3 regions of the Cereibacter azotoformans genome follow, and region 1 is predicted to be linked to each of the others. Evidence: riboswitches for the same ligand, from Rfam matches in the RefSeq annotation. Region 1 holds a riboswitch; each other region holds the start of a gene.

Evidence for each region. Region 1 has a riboswitch for cobalamin ahead of LV780_RS20995 (hypothetical protein). Riboswitches for the same ligand answer to the same signal wherever they lie in the genome.
Region 2: another riboswitch for cobalamin. It lies ahead of LV780_RS06220 (TonB-dependent receptor plug domain-containing protein); the one in region 1 lies ahead of LV780_RS20995 (hypothetical protein).
Region 3: another riboswitch for cobalamin. It lies ahead of LV780_RS06835 (DUF1636 family protein); the one in region 1 lies ahead of LV780_RS20995 (hypothetical protein).

What each region holds. Positions count from the first base shown of each region.
Region 1 covers NZ_CP090024.1:31,998-35,264, reverse strand. The annotation lists gene LV780_RS21010 (ABC transporter ATP-binding protein) at 1-711, shown strand, start outside; gene LV780_RS21005 (pseudoazurin) at 716-1,135, shown strand; partial or broken gene LV780_RS21000 (methyltransferase domain-containing protein) at 1,132-1,413, shown strand; gene LV780_RS20995 (hypothetical protein) at 1,637-1,933, opposite strand; cobalamin riboswitch at 2,055-2,256, opposite strand; cobalamin riboswitch at 2,391-2,602, shown strand; gene LV780_RS20990 (nucleotide-binding protein) at 2,686-3,267, shown strand, end outside.
Region 2 covers NZ_CP090021.1:1,237,436-1,240,702, reverse strand. The annotation lists gene LV780_RS06220 (TonB-dependent receptor plug domain-containing protein) at 1-1,790, opposite strand, end outside; cobalamin riboswitch at 1,919-2,116, opposite strand; gene LV780_RS06215 (ABC transporter ATP-binding protein) at 2,382-3,267, shown strand, end outside.
Region 3 covers NZ_CP090021.1:1,359,758-1,363,024, reverse strand. The annotation lists gene cobN (cobaltochelatase subunit CobN) at 1-470, opposite strand, end outside; gene cobW (cobalamin biosynthesis protein CobW) at 474-1,511, opposite strand; gene LV780_RS06835 (DUF1636 family protein) at 1,508-1,867, opposite strand; cobalamin riboswitch at 1,969-2,163, opposite strand; gene LV780_RS06830 (NnrS family protein) at 2,277-3,267, shown strand, end outside.

The DNA.
Region 1 (3,267 bases):
GGCGTCTCGCTCGAGATCGTGCCGGGCGAGACCTTCGGCCTGATCGGGCCGAACGGCTCGGGAAAGTCCACGCTGCTGCGGCTGATGGCCGGTCTCGCGCCCCGGCCCGAGGGAGCGGTGCATCTGGACGGCATTCCCCTGAACACCCTGAGCCGTCGCGACGTCGCAAGGGCGATCGCCTTCGTCGAGCAGATCGCCGAGACCTCCGAGGCTCTCACGGTGCGCGATGTGGTGGAACTGGGCCGCACACCCTGGCTTTCGGCGCTGGCGCCGTTCGGGCCGCAGGATACCGCCATCGTGGACGAGGCGCTTCGCGTCGTCGGCCTCACCGCGATGGGCCGGCGCCGCTGGTCCACCCTTTCCGGCGGCGAGCGGCAGCGGGTGCAGATCGCCCGCGCGCTGGCGCAGCGGCCGCGGCTCCTGATGCTGGACGAGCCGACCAACCATCTCGACATCCACCACCAGCTGTCGCTCCTGCGCCTCGTCAGCCGGCTGCCGGTGACGGTGGTGATGGCGCTCCATGACCTGAACCAGGCGATGGGCTGCGACCGGCTAGCGGTGATGGAGGGCGGACGCCTCGCCGCCTGCGGCCCGCCCGCCGAAGTGCTCACGCCCGCGCGCCTCGCCGACATCTTCCGCGTCCGCGCCACGGCGCTCCTCGATCCCGCGGACGCCACGACCCACTTCCGTTTCCGCTGCCTCGAGGATTGACCCGATGACACCCGCAGCCCTGCTGTTCGCCGCCCTTCTCGCCTCTCCGGCCTGGGCCGAGACCCACGAGGTCCGCATGTTCAACCGCAACGACCGTGGGCCGATGATCTACGAACCCGACCGGCTGAGCCTCGCGCCGGGCGACGCCGTGCGATTCCTTCCCGCCCAGCCCAGCCACAACGCCGCCACCATCGACGGCATGATCCCCGACGGCGCCGAGCCGTTCAAGTCGCGGATCAACGAGGACTTCACCGTGACGGTGAACGTGCCCGGGGTCTACGGCATCAAGTGCAGCCCGCATTTCGCCATGGGGATGGTCATGCTGATCGAGGTGGGCGAGGCGCCCGCCCCGGTGCTGCCCGACGACCTGCCGGCGCGCGCGCGGGACCGGTTCGAGGCGATCCTCGCACAGGGGGAAGAATGAAGGCGAACCATGACCTCGTCGAGGACATAAGGGACTACTGGTCGCGGCGGTCGGCGACCTTCGACCTCGCCTTCGGCCATCGCATCGCGCCGGGACCGGAGGCGCACGCCTGGGCGCAGCCGATGCGTGACCACCTCGGTCCCGCGCCCGCACGAGTGCTGGAACTGGCCTGCGGTACCGGCGAAGTGACGCGGCTGGTCCACGACCTTGGCCACGACGTGACTGCGCTCGACTTCTCCGAGCCGATGCTGGCGGTCGCGCGGGCGAAGCACGCCGGCAAGCCGGGAAGTCACGGATCTCCTGCGCTCCCAGCGGCAGGCGCCGGCAGGCGATCCCGAGCGCGTCGCACCTCGCCGGCAGCGCGTTTCAGATCGCCGCTCGCTCGGCCTCCGAGGCGCCGCCCAGAGGCCGATCTCCTCGCCGCTGCGGGCGCAGCCGAGACTTGTCAGGCTGGCGCGGCTGGCTTCCTCTGTCCCTCGAGTGTCCCTCGAGGTTCTGCCATCAGAGCGCCGCACGGCGCATCCGCGCGCCGCCGCGACGGCGTGAGGCGGGAAGCGCGAGATCCAGCGGCGCCAGCGGCCTTGCGATCGACAGGGCGAGAATGGTGCAGAACGCCTGCACGCCCGGTGCCGTGGCAACGAAGGGCGCAGCCTTGGCCAGTGCCCGGCAAGCCTCGGCGACGTAGCTTGCACCGGCCGGCAGTCCGCCGAGCCACTGCATGTAGCCGAGCATCGCAAGTTCGCGCGCCCGTTCGGGCGGGACATCGGCATGAAGTTGATGGATTGTCAGTTCGAGCAACGATGCGCCCTCCGCGCAGGTGGCGGAGCGCTGGTCGACAACGGTGATCGCGGGTGTGGCGTCAGGCTCATCGCGGTCTCCGCCCCAGGGCGCCCCGCCCGGGTTGAGGTGACTGCGGTGCGCGAAGGCACCGGAGATGGCAGGTCTCCTGGCTCGCGGGTCACCGCTCGGCCGGTCCTTCCCGGGCCAGAGCCCAGTGGCTTTTCCGGTCTCGCTCGCCGCTCACAGTTGCGGGGGCAGCTGCGGCCTTGCCCGGCAGGGCGCACCGCATTCCCTTTTCATCCGACTCGCGAGAGCCGAACACCATCAGCACGAGATTCTCATGCCGCACGCGCAATGTCCACAGCAGGTTGCCGGCACCGGATGCGCGGCTGCCGCCGACCGTTCAGGTATCGTACGGTCAAATGTGCGCCCTGGATCCGCGGCAATCCGTCCATTTGACATCGACAATTTCGAAGCGCAGCAGCGTCGGGCTGGTGCCCGCCTCGGCGGGTGAAAAGGGAATGCGATGCGGTCTGCAAGGGCCGTTGGCGCAGCCGCCCCCGCGACCGTGAACGGAGAGGTCGCCCCGATGCCACTGGCCCTGCAAGGGCCGGGAAGGCGGGGTGCCCGTCGGGCAGACGCCCGGGATCCGCAAGCCGGGAGACCTGCCAGCCACATGAAGCTGACCGGACGGGGTGTTCCGGCGACGGGTTCCGGTTTCCGGCTCTCGCCGCCGTCGCGCGTCGTTCCTCCGACACGGGAAGGTTCGGATGCGGAAGGACGGGATACCCTCGGCGGGCGAGGCCGGTGCATTGCAACCCGGCCCGCTGCCGCCGGGGCTGATGATCGCCGCGCCCGGTTCGGGTGTGGGCAAGACCACGGTGACGCTGGGGCTTTTGCGGGCGTTCAGCGAGACGGGGCTGGCGGTGCAGCCCTTCAAGAACGGGCCGGACTACATCGACCCGGCCTTTCATCGGGTGGCGGCGGGGCGGCCGTCCTGCAACCTCGACGGCTGGGCGATGGACGCGGGCGCCGAGGCCGATCTGGTCTGGCTGCCCGGCGGCTATCCCGAGCTGCACGCCGGCCGCCTTGCTGCCGCCACGACCTTCCGCGTGGGCCTTTCCCGCCACGCCGAAAGCCGCCCCGTGCATGGCGAATGCGGCGGCTGCATGGTGCTGGGCGAGGCGCTGGTGGATGCCTCGGGCACCCGCCACACGATGACGGGCCTCCTCGGCCTCGTCACCAGCTTCGAGCGGCGGCGGCTGCATCTGGGCTACCGCCGGGCCGAGCTGCTGGCGCCGATGCCAGGCCATGCGCCGGGCGCGGCGCTGCGCGGCCTTGAGTTCCAATAT
Region 2 (3,267 bases), on a different replicon from region 1:
TCGAGGCGCAGCGTCACGCTTGTGTCGAGCGCCAGGTCCCAAGCGAGTGCCGCATTGACCACAGTGAAGCTGTCACCGTCGCCTGTCGGACGACCAGATATATGCGTCAGCCCCAGTTGCCCGCTCACGTCCTCGACGAGTGCCGCCTGAAGCGTGAGCGAAGCATCATGGTAGGGCACGCGGCTCCGGCGGTTGCCCGAGGGATCACGGGCATCCGTATAGGTGTAGGATCCGGCAAGGCTGAGCCTCTCGGTTAGAGGAACTGATGCCTCCAGCTCGACCCCGCGATTTCGAGACAGGCCTTCCCGGTTCTCGTAGCGGTTGGTGAAGCCGTCGGGCAATTCCGAGTCGCAGGTCAGCGAGGTGAATTTGCCACAATAGGTGATCGCATTGTCGATCTCGAGCTGGAAGAACGTCAATCCGACGGACGCCCCTGAAGCGAGATCCAGATCCGCACCCAACTCGTAGCTCAGGCTCCGTTCCGGATCGAGATCGGACGCAGGTGCAATGCCCCATTCCGCGGCGCCCGCACGCTGGTAGAAGGACGGCGCGAGAAAACCACGTGCCACGGCACCTCTCAGGGCCAACGTCTCGGTGGGGCGCCACACGCCCGACAGGCGACCGCTGGCAAAGTTGCCAAACTCGCTGTTGTGATCGCCACGCACTGCCAGCGACAGATCGAGATCCGAGGTAGCGGCCCACTGAGCTTGGCCGTAGAGGCCTGTGGTACGCGCATCCATCCCGTCGACCATGCCGGCAGTCCTGCCGGTCTCCCGCATGCTGTCCACGCCGTAGACAAACTGCAGCCGCGTGCCAACATCGGTTACGCCCTTGTAACCAAATGTGGTGCGGGTTGAATGGTAGAAGTCGGCGCCCGGCGCGCCTTCGAACAGGTCGCGGTCCAGCTCGTAGCGACTGACCTCGAACGTATGGACGCTCGCGCCATGCGCCCATTCAGCATAAAGGCGCGCGCCGGCTTCGTGCCGCTTCTGCACTGCATCTTCCTGCCACCATCCATCATAGTCCGCGGTGGTTCGTTGGCCGAAGGCATCAAGGCCGACAACCATCTCATCGGTCAGGTCATAGCGCAGCCCGAACCCAAGCCGGTTTGCCTCGATCCCGTCAGAATCGAGCGACGGGTCTCGGGGCAACGTGTCGACAGCCGAGAACCCGTCACTCTTGACATGGCCGAGAGAGAGGCGCGCCTCCAACCTGTCAGAGAGATAGCCAAGGTCATAAGCGAGCCGTCGCGTATTGTAGCTCCCACCCTCAACCTGGATCCTTTGGCTGAAGCCCTCGCTCACGGGGCGCAGGCTCTGAACACTGACGATGCCCGCAACCGCAGATCCACCATAAAGGGCTGATTGCGTTCCACGCAGCACCTCGACGCGCCCCACCCCGACACCGGTCAGGCTGCCGAAGTCGAAGGAGGGCGCGATGTTGGTCGGATCGTCCACCCGTATGCCATCGACGAACACCGCAACGTAGCGCGGCGCGGCCCCTCGGATGCGAACCTCGGTCGCAGACCCTGCCGGCCCACTGGCCGTCGTGCTGACGCCGGGAAGGCGCGAAAGTTGATCGGCCAGAAGAAGGTCACCGCCGGCATCGAGATCCTCCGAGGTCAGCACAGCAACCGCGGACCCTACGCGGTTGGCGCTGGTCTCGGTGCGGTTGGCGGTGACGATGATACGGTCAAGCGGGATCACCGTCTCGTCCTCGGCCGGCTCGGCCACCGTCTGGATCGGTATCGCCGCAACCAGCGCGATCATTGAAATGCCGGTCTTCCTCATTTTGTCTTCATTCCTTCCCGGCAGCACGCTGCCTCTGTCGCAATGTCGTGGGAAGGAGGCCCCTCCGCCGACGGTGAAAGCGTCACCTGAAGCGGCTGGACCGCCTCCCGCACGCGCCCCGCGCGCAGGAAAGGGTGATCGCTCCGGCAGGTCTCCTGACTCGCGGGTCTTCGCTCGGACCGGCCTTCCCGGGGAACCCCAGTGGCGTGATCGGTCGTCGCTCGCCGCCTACAGTTGCGGGGGCAGCCGCGGATTTGGAGGGGCACCCCTCACCGCGTTCCCTTTTCATCCGGCATGACGCCGGAACCGAAGCCGTTTCTCAATAGGACAAGTGTCGCCGCTGTCAAGCGCGCCATGTGCAGCGGCCGCAGGCCAATCCTCGCCGCTCCGTATCGACGCGGGCACCTCCGGCTGCGGTCCGGTGCGCCCCGAAGGCCACGGGAGCGTCGCTCACACGCTGCGCAGAAAGCGTGCGCGCGGCGGCCCGGCCGAGGCAGCTTCCTGCCCCTTTGGTCGATTTCCGAGCACGACGGTTGCTTTCGCGCCGAGCCGCCGCCTAACCTCGCAGGAAGACCTGCACGGAGGCCCTCCTTGACCGCACCCACAGCCGTCGAAGCGCGCAATGTCGTCAAGGCCTTCGGGCAGGGAGAGGTGGCCGTTCGCGCATTGGACGATGTGTCGGTCGGGATCCGCAGGGGCGAGTTCTTCACCCTGCTCGGGCCCTCGGGCTGCGGCAAGACCACGCTTCTGCGCCTGATCGCGGGCTTCGAGGCGCCCACCTCGGGCACGATCCTGCTCGACGGGCGCGACATCACGGCCGATCCGCCGAACCGCCGCCCGATCAACACCGTCTTCCAGAGCTACGCGCTCTTTCCGCACCTGACGGTGGCCGAGAACGTGGGCTTCGGGCTCAGGATGCAGGGCAAGCCGCGGGCCGAGATCGGGAATGTCACCGCGCGGATGCTGGCGCTTGTGCGCCTCGAGGCGCTGGCGGGGCGGAGGGTGGCGCAACTGTCGGGCGGGCAGCAGCAGCGCGTGGCGCTGGCGCGCGCGCTGGCGCCGCAGCCGCGGGTTCTGTTGCTGGACGAGCCGCTCTCGGCGCTCGATCTCAAGCTGCGCAAGGAGATGCAGATCGAGCTGAAGCGGCTCCAGCACGAGACGGGCATCACCTTCGTCTTCGTGACCCACGATCAGGAGGAGGCGCTGACCATGTCGGACCGGATCGGGGTGATGAGTGCGGGCCGGATCCTCCAGATCGGCCCCCCGCGCGAGATCTACACGCGGCCCGCCAACCGCTTCGTGGCCAGCTTCATCGGCGAGACGAACTTCCTGCCCGCGCGTCACGCGGGAGGGCGCGTCACGCTCGAGGCGGGGGGCGAACTCGCGGTCGAGGGCGGGCCCGAAGGGCAGGTGACGGTCGCGGTGCGCCCCGAACAGGTGCGTCTCGTGCCGCCGGACGAGCCGGGCGCCCTGCGCG
Region 3 (3,267 bases), on a different replicon from region 1:
AGTTGCGCCAGCGCCGCCTGCGCCGCCACCGCGCCGCCTGCATCGCAGAGCGCCGACAGCCGCCGCAGCGTCGAGACCGGCAGCGTCGAGAGCGCATCGAGCGCCGGATCCTCGCGCCCGTCCGCGGGCAGGACCGCCAGCGCGATCCCGCGGCGCCGGCAGAGATCCTGCACCTCGGCCAGCCCGTAGCTCCAGTAGCTCTCGCCGCCGATCAGCCGGATCAGGATCGCCTTGGCATGGGCCAGCACCGTCTCGGCGTAGGTGTCGATGGAGAGCGGATGGCGCAGCGCCACGAGGTTCAGAAGCCGGGTCGCGGGCAGGCCGCCCTTCGCCCGGTGCCAGCCCGCCGCGAAGGCCCCGAGATCGCTGTCGGAGAAGGACAGGACCACCAGATCCGCGGGCGTCTGGCCGGGATCGAACGGGGTCGCAGTCTCCTCGAGCCCGTGGCTTTCGCGGAAGACGACATGCATGGCTCAGCCGATCCGTGCCAGAAGATCCTGCCGGATCGCGGCCTCGTCCAGATCGCCGCGCTCGGCGATGACGACGAGGCGGCTTTGCCGCGCGCCGCTCCAGGGCCGGTCGAACTGGTGGCGGACGCGCGCACCCACCGCCTGCACGAGAAGCCGCATCGGCTTGCCCTGAACCGCCACATGGCCCTTCACGCGGAGGACGTTGCGCTCGGTCGCGAGCGCCCGGATCGCCTCGGCCAGACGCTCGGGATCGGCGATCTCGGGCAGATCGACCACGGTCGAGGCGAAATCGTCGTGCTCGTGATCGTCGGCCCCGTCATGGTGCGACGGGCGGGCGGCGAGATCGTCCTCGGCCGCGGCCTCGATCCCGAGGATCACCTGCGGATCGACCGCGCCCTCGGTCACGGCGAGGATCGGGATCGGCCGCGGCGATTCCGCCTCGACCACCGCGCGCGCGGCGGCAAGGCCCGCCTCGCCCGCGAGATCGGCCTTGGTCAGAAGCACGAGGTCGGCACAGGCGAGCTGATCCTCGAACACTTCCGAGAGCGGGGTCTCGTGATCAGCGCCCTCGGCCTGGGCCTGCGCGGCCACGGCGTCGGCATCGGGGGCAAAGCGGCCCGCGGCGACGGCCTCGGCATCGGCCAGAGCGATCACGCCATCGACCGTGATGCGCGAGCGGATGGCGGGCCAGTCGAAGGCCTTCAGGAGCGGCTTCGGCAGCGCAAGGCCCGAGGTCTCGATCAGGATGTGATCGGGGCGCCTGGGCAGCGCCATCAGCGCCTCGATGGTGGGGATGAACTCGTCGGCCACGGTGCAGCAGAGGCAGCCGTTCGCCAGCTCCACGATCGCCTCGTCGGGGCAGTTCTCGTCGGCGCAGGCGCGGATCAGGTCGCCATCGACGCCCACGGTGCCGAACTCGTTGACCAGGACCGCAAGGCGGCGCCCGCCCGGGTTCTGCATCAGGTGCCGGATCAGCGTGGTCTTTCCGGCGCCGAGGAAGCCCGTGATCACCGTGACGGGGATCTTGGCAAGGTCGGTCATGGCATCTCTCCGATGGGGGGAAGGCGGGCAAGCGACTGCTTGCGGAAGATCTCGGGCCGCTCGCGCCAGGGCACGATGCCGTCGGAGGCGCCCGCATAGGCGGCGGCGCCTTCGAGGATCGCGGGTGCGTCGGCCTCTTCGAGGCGACCATAGACATAGCTCCAGCGGCCGGGCGCCGACAAAGCCACGGCGCAGCCCTGCGAACACGCGGACAGGCATTCGACGGGCCGGACGGTGACGCCCTCGGGGGCATCGGCGGCGAGCGCGGCATGAAGCCGCAGGCCCGGCGTGGCATCGCCCTCGGCCACGGGCTGTCCCGCGCGGCAGGTGGTGCAGACGTGAAGCGTCACGGTCATCGGCCGTCCCTTGTCCTGCGGCGGAAAAGGGGCCCGATCCAGGGGAGGGAGGCGGCACAAGGCGGCACCTCGGTCCACCGGCCGCGGAACACCCCGTCCGCCCGTAAGTCTCAGCGCTGGCAGGTCTCCCGGCTTGCGGATGTGGGGCCTTGCGGTCCCGCGGCGGTCCGCCTTCCCGGCCTTTCGGCCAGTGGCATGGACAACCTCTCCGGTCACGGTCGCGGGGGCGGCTGCCTCTGGGGCATTCCCTCTTCGCCTGTCGCTTGCGGACAGGAACCAGCGCGGCGGCAGTGGTGAGCGAAAGGGCCGCCCTTGTCAAGCCGACGCGGAGGGCCGGGACGAGAGGACGCGGGACGGCTTCACAAGCCGCGCCGGTCGCGGCAGAAGGGCGGACGTAAAGGACGCACCCATGACGCGACTGCATGATCTCTGGCTGGCGCCGCACCGGCCGCTCTTTCTGGGCGCGGGGCTCTGGGCGCTTGCGGCGCTGGTCTGGTGGCAGTGGGGAGAGGCTCTGGGCCTTGCCGCGCCGGTTCTGGGCACATGGGGCCTCTGGCACGGGCATGAGATGCTCTTCGGGCTCGGCTCGGCGGCGGTCGGCGGCTATTTCCTGACCGCGGCGCAAGGATGGCGCGGGTCGGACCCGCTGTCGGGGCGGCCGCTGATGGCGCTGGTCGCGCTCTGGCTGCTGGCGCGGGTGGCGCTGGTGCTGGCGGGACTTTGGCCCGCGGCGCCGATCTGGCTGATCCAGCCCGCGGCTTGCGCCTATTTCCTTGCGCTGGCCGGGATGCTGCTGCGCGAGGCGCTGCTGGCCAGGCGCTGGACCAAGATCGGCTTCGGGGCAGGGGTCCTGGCCTACGGGCTGGCCGAGACGCTCTATCTGCGGGCCGCGCTCACGGATGGTTTGCCCGACGCGGCCACCATGGTGCGCGTGGGCTGGATGTTCTTCGCGCTCAAGATCTCGATCATCGGCGGGCGGATGGTGCCGGCCTTCACGCTGAACTGGCTGCGGCAGGTTCAAAGCCCGGCGCCCGACCCCGCACCGCGACCCGTCCTTGGCTGGTGCGCGCTGGGGTTGCTCTGGCTTGCGCTGGCGCTGGCCTTCCTGGGCGAGGAGACGGTCTCGGCCCTCTGCCTCGTCGGCGCGGGGATCGCGCAGGGCCTGCGCCTTGCGGGCTGGCGCGGCTGGCGGGTGCGGGCGAACCGGCTTCTGCTGCTCCTCCACATCACCTTTGGCTGGCTGGCGGCGGGGCTCGTCCTCGTGGGACTCGCGCGGCTGAACCTGGTGCCCATCGCCGAGATGGACGCGCTTCACGCATTGACCATGGGGGCGATGTCGGGAATGATCCTCTCGCTGGCCTCGCGGGCCGCAGCCCCCCGCGACGGAGGCCCGCTGCGGG